Regions from separate parts of the Cellulomonas sp. CW35 genome, predicted to be linked through region 1. Evidence: predicted binding sites of a transcription regulator. Region 1 holds the regulator's gene; the other holds the start of a gene.
The links. Region 1 encodes HrcA, which represses chaperone genes, less so after heat shock. Its sites were predicted from a motif close to TTNGCACTCGNNNNNNNCGAGTGCNAA; they were not measured.
Positions count from the first base shown of each region.

Region 2: a site for HrcA is predicted at 2,602-2,628, ahead of groL (chaperonin GroEL). Genes of this name have one in related genera too.

Region 1 is NZ_CP199000.1:1,342,253-1,346,442, reverse strand. It holds gene ACT17Q_RS06315 (16S rRNA (uracil(1498)-N(3))-methyltransferase) at 1-504, opposite strand, end outside; gene dnaJ (molecular chaperone DnaJ) at 530-1,660, opposite strand; gene hrcA (heat-inducible transcriptional repressor HrcA) at 1,736-2,755, opposite strand; gene ACT17Q_RS06300 (DUF3097 domain-containing protein) at 2,914-3,765, shown strand; gene ACT17Q_RS06295 (hypothetical protein) at 3,821-4,190, opposite strand, start outside.
Region 2 is NZ_CP199000.1:3,065,478-3,069,667, forward strand. It holds gene ACT17Q_RS13970 (hypothetical protein) at 18-575, opposite strand; gene groL (chaperonin GroEL) at 823-2,448, opposite strand; gene ACT17Q_RS13980 (glycoside hydrolase family 15) at 2,762-4,162, shown strand.

The DNA of each region.
Region 1 (4,190 bases):
CTCACGCGCGCGGAGCGCGAGCGCCCGGGAGTCGAGCGCGACGTCCACCTCCGGCACCCACGCGCGGCGTGACTGCTTCGCGGCCGTGCGCACCGTGCCGAGCCAGCGCGCGCGGGACTTGGCGGCGCGCTCGCCGCGCCACACGACGATCGAGCGGTCCGCCTGCCACGGCACGACCGCGTCCGCGCCGACCTCGGTCGCCGCCTCGATCGCGAGCTCGTCGCGGTCGCCCTTCGCGAGCGCCTGCACGAGCACGAGCCGCACGCGGGGCGTGGGCTCGCGCACGAGCTCGAGCACCTCGACGTCGACGCCCTCGTGGCCGGCGTGCGCGACCACGCCGACGAGCCGTACGCCGCGCGTGTCGACCACGTCGACCCGCTCACCGCGCGCCCGGCGCTGCACGACCCCGGCGTGGCGGCCCTCGGTGCCGTCGAGCCGGAACGTGTCGCCCACCGCGAGGGGGTCGAGGCGGCCGGGGTCGACGACGAAGACGGGTGCGGTCATCGGCTACGGGTCCTGTCCCGCACGCTCAGCGGCCGGCGAGCTTGTCGCGCAGCTTGCCGAAGACGCCCTGGTGCGCGGCGGCGAGCCGGCCCTCGGGGCGCTCCTCGCCGCGCAGCGCCGCAAGGCGGCGAAGCAGCTCGGCCTGCTCGTCGTCGAGGCCCGTCGGGACGGTCACCTCGACGTGGACGTGCAGGTCGCCGCGTCCGCCGACGTGCAGGTGCCCCACGCCGAGCCCCTTGAGCGTCACGACCTGCTCGGGCTGCGTGCCGGGGCGCAGGTCGACCTCCTGCTCGCCGTCGAGCGTCTCGAACGTGAGCACGGTGCCCAGCGCGGCGGCGGTCATCGGCACGGACAGCGTCGCGTGCAGGTCGTCGCCGTCGCGCGTGAACACCTCGTGCCGGCGCTCGCGCACCTCGAGGTACACGTCACCGGGCGGGCCGCCCGCCGGGCCGACCTCGCCCTGGCTCGTGAGCTTGATGCGTGTGCCCGTGTCGACGCCCGCGGGGACGTCCACCGCGATCGTGCGACGCGCACGCACGCGCCCCTCGCCCGCGCACTCGGTGCACGGCTCCGGGATCGTCGTGCCGAACCCGCGGCACGCCGCGCACGGCTGGTTCGTCATGACCTGGCCGAGGAACGAGCGCGCCACGCGCTGCACCGTGCCCCGGCCGTGGCACGCCTCGCACGTCCGCGGCGACGTGCCGGGCCGGCAGCAGGACCCCTGGCACGTGGGGCACACCACCGCGGTGTCGACCGGGACCTCGCGGTGCGTGCCGAACGTGACCTCCGCGAGGTCGAGGTCGAGGCGCAGCAGCGCGTCCTGGCCGCGCCGCGCGCGCGGGATCGGGCCGCGCTGCGCGCCCGCACCCGTCGCGGCGCCGAAGAACGTCTCGAAGATGTCCTGGAAGCCGAAGCCCCCGCCCATGCCGCCGCCGGGCGACGACGGGTCGCCCCCCAGGTCGTACGCGCGGCGCTTCTCCGGGTTGCCGAGCACCTCGTAGGCGCGCGAGACGTCCTTGAACCGCTCCTCCGCGGCCGGGTCGTCGCCCGCCACGTCCGGGTGGTGCTCCCGGGCGAGCTTGCGGTACGCCTTCTTGATCTGCTCGGGCGTCGCGTCGCGCGGGACGCCGAGGATCGCGTAGTAGTCGGTGCTCACGTGGTGGTCTGCTCGCTTCCTGGCGGGCTCGTCGGATGGTCGGGACGCCGGGCGTCCGCGGTGCGTGGCCGGGGGCTACCCGGCGAGGATGCGCGTGAGGTAGCGCGCCACGGCGCGCACGGACGCCATGGTCGCGGGGTAGTCCATGCGGGTCGGACCGATCGCGCCGACCCGGGCGACCGAACCGCCCTCGTCGCCGTACCCGCTCGTGACGAAGCTCGTCTCGACCAGACCGTCGTGCTGCGTCTCGTGCCCGATCCGCACCGAGACCGCGGCCGTGTCCTCGGCCATCTCGGACAGCAGGCGCAGGAGCACGACCTGCTCCTCGAGCGCCTCGAGCACCGGACCGAGGCTGCGCGCGAAGTCCGTGCCCCCGCGGGCGAGGTTCGCCGTGCCCGCGAGCACGACGCGCTCCTCGCTCTCCTGCGCGAGCGTCTCCTCGACCACGCCCACGACCTGGCGCAGCAGCGCGAGGTCGTCGTCGGTGTACCGCTGCGAGACCTCGTCGACCACGCCGCGCAGCTCCGCGAGCCGGCGGCCGGCGACGCGCGCGTTGAGCGTCGCGCGCAGCTGCGCGACGCCGAGCTCGTCGAGCTCGGCCGACGCCTCGAGGGTGCGCTGCTCGACGCGGCCGGTGTCGGTGATGAGCACGACGAGCAGGTGTCGCTGGCCCACGGGCACGAGCTCGATGTGGCGCAGCGCGGAGCGCCGCAGCGAGGGGTACTGCACGACGGCGACCTGGTGCGTGAGCTGCGCGAGCAGCCGCACCGAGCGGTCGACGACGTCGTCCAGGTCGACCGCGTCCTCGAGGAACGCGCCGATCGCGCGCTTCTCGGGCCCGGACAACGGCTTGACGGTCGTCAGGCGGTCGACGAAGACGCGGTACCCCTTGTCGGTCGGGATGCGACCGGCGGACGTGTGCGGCTGAGCGATGAAGCCGCTCTCCTCGAGAGCGGCCATGTCGTTGCGGATCGTCGCCGACGACACCCCGAGCGCGTGCCGCTCGACCAGCGCCTTCGAGCCCACGGGCTCGCTCGTCGAGACGTAGTCCTCGACGATCGCGCGCAGCACGTCCATCCGCCGCTCGTCGCTCATCTCGCCTCCGTCCGTCGCGCCGCCCGCTGCCCGTCACTGGTAGCACTCGCCTCGTCCGAGTGCCAATCCTACGCCGCGCGCGGGCGCTGCCGCCCGAGCGGTCCGTGGGCACCCTAGGGTGACGGACCGACGGACCGCGACGAGGGAGAGCCAGGCTGATGGATCGCTACGGGTCGGACGTGCTGGGCGGCGGACGTGCCGAGCACCACCGAGGACCGCGGACGTCGCGTCCGCAGGCCGCCGAGCGCGGGCTCGTCGTGGAGGAGGTCACCACCGGGTGGGTGGGTGCCGTGGTGCGCGTCGAGAAGTCGGGCGGGCAGCACGTCGTCGTGCTCGAGGACCGCAAGGGCCGCACGCGCACGTTCCCGCTCGGGCCGGGGTTCTGGGTCGACGGCGAGCCGGTGGTCCTCACGGCGCCCGTGACGTCGACGGCGCCGCGTCCGCCCGAGCGCACCGCGTCCGGCTCGCGCGCCGTCCAGGGCGCCCGGGCGCGGGTGGCGCGGGGCAGCCGCATCTGGGTCGAGGGCCGGCACGACGCCGAGCTGGTCGAGAAGGTGTGGGGCGACGACCTGCGCGTCGAGGGGGTCGTGGTCGAGCTGCTCGAGGGCGTGGATCACCTGGTCGAGGCGCTGCGGGAGTTCTCCCCCACCCCCGAGCGGCGCGTCGGCGTCCTCGTCGACCACCTGGTCGCGGGGTCGAAGGAGGCGCGGATCGCCGCCGAGGCCGTGCGCGTCGCGCCCGCGGGCACGGTCCTGGTGCTCGGGCACCCCTACGTCGACGTGTGGCAGGCCGTGCGTCCCGCGCGGCTGGGCCTGACCGCCTGGCCGACGATCGAGCGCGGCACCGAGTGGAAGCTCGGGATCCTGCGCGAGCTCGGCTGGCCGGCAGCCGACCAGGCCGACGTCGCGCAGGCCTGGAAGCGGATCCTCGGCACGGTGCGCACCTTCGCCGACCTGGAGCCCGCGCTGCTCGGCCGCGTCGAGGAGCTCATCGACTTCGTCACGGCCTGACGACGGACGGGCCCCCGCGCTGCGGCGCGGGAGCCCGTCCTCGGTTCCGGACCGGTCAGGGGACGACCGGCTCGCGGTTCAGCCGGCGGTACACGTAGGTCTGCGCGAGCAGCGCGACGGGCAGCGTGACGAGCGTGCCGACACCGCACACGAGGCCACCGACGGCGCTCGCGAGCGCGACGCCGAGGAAGATCAGCAGCGCGGGCACGATGTTGTCCCTGACGAGCTGGAAGCTGGCCTTGAGCGCGTCCACCGCGCCCGAGCCGCGGTCCACGACGTAGTACAGCGTGAACTGCGCGAAGAACGCGACCACGATGCCCGGCAGGTAGCACAGCGCGTAGCCGACGGCCGTCAGCACGGCGACCAGCAGCGACGCCAGGATCACCGCGGGCAGGTTCTTGAACTTGAAGAACGTGTCGACGGTC
Region 2 (4,190 bases), 1.7 Mb from region 1:
AAAGCGCCGCCTGCGTGTCAGCCCATCGCCTCCGCGCGCAGCACACCGGTCCCCCGCCGCGCGCGCGTCCGTCCCGCGCGACCGCGCAGCGCGACGACGACCGCCGCGCCGACCGCACCCGCGAGGGCCGCGACGAGCACGTCGTCGGTCGCCACGTGCCGCCCGGTGTGCAGGACGTGCTGCAGCCCCTCGACGAGCGCCGCGACCGCCGCCATCGCGAGCGCGGGCCGCACGACACCCCACCGCAGCCGCGCCGAGAGCAGACCCCCACCCACGACGAACAGCAGCGCCGTCCCGCCGAGCTGCACCGCGGGCACCTCCCACGAGCCGGCGTCGAGGCCCGCGGGTATCCCCGTGAACGGGGCGAGGTCCGGTCCCGGGTCGCTCGGGTACGGCAACGGGCGCAGCATCACCGCGAGGAGCGCGATCGCCCACGCGACGACCAGCGCCTCGCCGACCGACCGCCACACCGCGGACGCGCTGCGCTCGACCCCCCGGTACGCCCACGAGCCGAGGAACACCCCGCCGCCGACGACCACGCCCAGCACGGTCGCCACGGTTCCCAGATCCGACACGTCACGCCACAGTCCTGTCACCGGAAGCCCCCCGCCCCGTCGCGCCAGGCCGCCTCACCGGACGGCGGAACGACACTACCGGGTGATACCGGGCGCCGACGAGCCCCCCGCACCCGCAGATCGGCCCGCACATGCCGGACGGGCCGGCCGCCCGAAGGCGACCGGCCCGTCCTGGGTCGTGCAGTGCTGCGTCAGGCGCGTGCGACGCGCCCGGGCAGGACCGACTGAGGCAGGCTCAGCGGTCGGCTCAGAAGCCGCCGCCGAAGTCCTCGCCGCCGCCGGCGGGGGCCGCGGGGGCCTTCTCCGGCTTGTCGGCGACGACGGCCTCGGTCGTGAGGAAGAGCGCGGCGATCGACGACGCGTTCTGCAGCGCGGAGCGCGTGACCTTGACCGGGTCGTTGACGCCCGCGGCCAGCAGGTCCTCGTACGAGTTGGTCGCGGCGTTGAGGCCGTGACCCGTCGGCAGGTTGCGGACCTTCTCGGCCACGACGCCACCCTCGAGACCGGCGTTGATCGCGATCTGCTTGAGCGGGGCCTCGATCGCGAGCTTCACGATCGCGGCACCCGTCGCCTCGTCACCCTCGAGCTTGAGGTCCGCGAACGCGGTGTTGCCGGCCTGGATGAGCGCGACGCCACCACCGGCGACGATGCCCTCCTCGACGGCGGCCTTCGCGTTGCGCACGGCGTCCTCGATGCGGTGCTTGCGCTCCTTGAGCTCGACCTCGGTGGCCGCGCCAGCCTTGATGACGGCGACGCCGCCGGCGAGCTTGGCGAGGCGCTCCTGCAGCTTCTCGCGGTCGTAGTCCGAGTCCGAGTTCTCGATCTCGGCGCGGATCTGCGTGACGCGACCGGCGATCTGGTCGGCCTGGCCCGAGCCCTCGACGATCGTGGTCTCGTCCTTGGTGACGACGATCTTGCGCGCCTGGCCGAGGACCTCGAGGCCGACCGTGTCGAGCTTGAGGCCGACGGTCTCGCTGACGACCTGGCCACCCGTGAGGATCGCCATGTCCTGCAGCATCGCCTTGCGGCGGTCGCCGAAGCCGGGGGCCTTGACGGCGACCGACTTGAACAGGCCACGGATCTTGTTCACGACGAGGGTCGCGAGGGCCTCACCCTCGACGTCCTCGGCCACGATGAACAGCGGCTTGCCGGACTGGATGACCTTCTCGAGCAGCGGGAGCAGGTCCTTGACGTTCGAGATCTTGCCCTCGACGAGCAGGACGTACGCGTCCTCGAGGACGGCCTCCTGGCGCTCCGGGTCGGTGACGAAGTACGCCGACAGGAAGCCCTTGTCGAAGCGCATGCCCTCGGTGAGCTCGAGCTCGAGGCCGAGCGCGTTGGACTCCTCGACGGTGATGACACCTTCCTTGCCCACCTTGTCGAGGGCCTCGGCGATGAGCTCGCCGATCGCGGTGTCACCGGCGGAGATGGCGGCCGTGGCGGCGATCTCCTCCTTGGTCTCGACCTCCTTGGCCTGCGCGAGCAGGGCGGCGGTGACGGCCTCGACGGCCTTCTCGATGCCACGCTTCAGCGCGATCGGGTTCGCACCCGCCGCGACGTTGCGCAGACCCTCGCGCACGAGCGCCTGGGCGAGGACGGTCGCCGTCGTCGTGCCGTCACCGGCGACGTCGTCGGTCTTCTTGGCGACCTCCTTGACGAGCTCCGCACCGATCTTCTCGAAGGGGTCCTCGAGGTCGATCTCCTTGGCGATGGAGACACCGTCGTTCGTGATCGTCGGCGCGCCCCACTTCTTGTCGAGCACGACGTTGCGGCCCTTCGGGCCGAGCGTGACCTTCACGGTGTCGGCGAGGACGTTCAGACCCCGCTCGATGCCGCGGCGGGCCTCCTCGTTGAAGGCAATGATCTTGGCCATGTGGCGAGCGATCCTTTGCTTGGGTTCGGGTCGGCCGGTCGGTGCCCGCGACGGACGACGACCGGGCGCGCGGTCTTGTCCCGCGCACCCGACGCCTCACCTGACGGCCGGGGTGGTTCTGTCACTCTCAACCCGAGAGTGCTAAGTCAATGGTTAGCACTCGACCCCTGTGAGTGCAAGCACGCGTCCCCGTCCGCGCACCGACCTTCACGCACCGCGAACACACCCGGCCCACGGCACCCGGACGACGGGGCCCGCGGACGCGAGCCCGAACGGGCCGTCCGGACCGCCCCGCTCGGCTAAGGTCCGGGACGTGCCCGGTGACGACGCCCGCACCTCCCGCAGCCGACGACGCACGCGTCTCGTCGTCGGCGCACTGGCGGCCGCCGGGGCGGTCGCCGCCGCCGTGCTCCCGGTCACCACGGCCCGGCCCGCGGCCGCGGCCGCGGAGCCTGCGGCCCTCCCGTACGCGGTGGTCCCGCTGCACCAGACCGGCGTCGCGCTCGCCCCCGACGGCTCGGTGGTCGAGCTCCCCGCCGACGCCGACGTCGCCTACCTCGACGGCACACGCGTGCTCGACCCGCGCGTGGGCCACCTGGGCTCGGTGCTGCGCGGCGAGGCGGGTGCGCCCGGCGTCGCCGCGGCACGTCGGCTCGCGGACGAGCAGGCGGCCTGGCTCGCGCAGGGCACGGTCCCGGGCGCCGGCGGCCCCTTCGAGGACCTCGCGCGCGACGCGCTGCTGGACCTGCGCACGCTGCTGCTACCGGACGGCGCGGTCGTCGCGGGCTGGACGCCGGCCTGGCGGTACGTGTGGCCGCGGGACGCGTCGTTCGTCGCCGTCGCACTCGCGCGCACCGGGCACCCGGCCGACGCGCTCGACGTGCTGGGCTTCCTCGCCGACGCCCAGCGCGCCGACGGCGGGTTCGAGGCGCGCTACCTGCCCGACGGCTCGGGCCCGCCCGACGACCGCACGCCCCAGACGGACGGCCAGGGCTGGGCCATGTGGGCCGCGGGGCTCGTGCTCGACGAGGTGCCACCGGGCACCGCCCGGACGGCGGCCGCGCACCGACTCGCCCCGCTCGTCGCGGCCGCGGTCGACGGCACCGCCGCGCTGCTCGACCCTCGCGGCCTGCCACCGGCGTCCCCGGACTACTGGGAGCGCGACGAGACCCGGCTGACGCTCGGCACGGTCGCACCGCTCGTCGCCGGGCTCGAGCAGGCCGTCGCGGTGCTGCGGGAGGCGGGCGACGACGAGGGGGCGCTCCTCGCGCAGCGCACGGCGCGCACCGCGCGGGCGGCCGCGGTCGAGACGTTCGGCCCCGCCGGTTGGACCCGCTACCCGGACGGCACCGCCCACGACGCGGCCTCGGCGTTCGTCCTCGCGCCGTTCTGGCAGGCGCCCGCCGCGGGCGGACGTGACGCGTGGCTGCGCTCGATCACCGAGATGAGCCGACCCCTCGGCGTCGCCCCCGCGGGCGAGTGGCGACGCGACGGCGTCACGTGGACACCGCAGACCACCCTGTACGCGTGGGTCGCCGCGGAGAACGGCGAGGACGAGCGCGCCCGGGCCTGGCTCGCGGCCGTCGAGACGCACCGCACCCCGACCGGCTCGATCCCCGAGAAGATCCTCGCGGACGGCAGGCCGGCGGCCGTCGCGCCCCTCACCTGGAGCGCCGCGTGCGCGCTGCTGGCGATCGACGCCCTCGACCGCTGACCGCCGCCGCGGGCAGCTACCGGGTGAG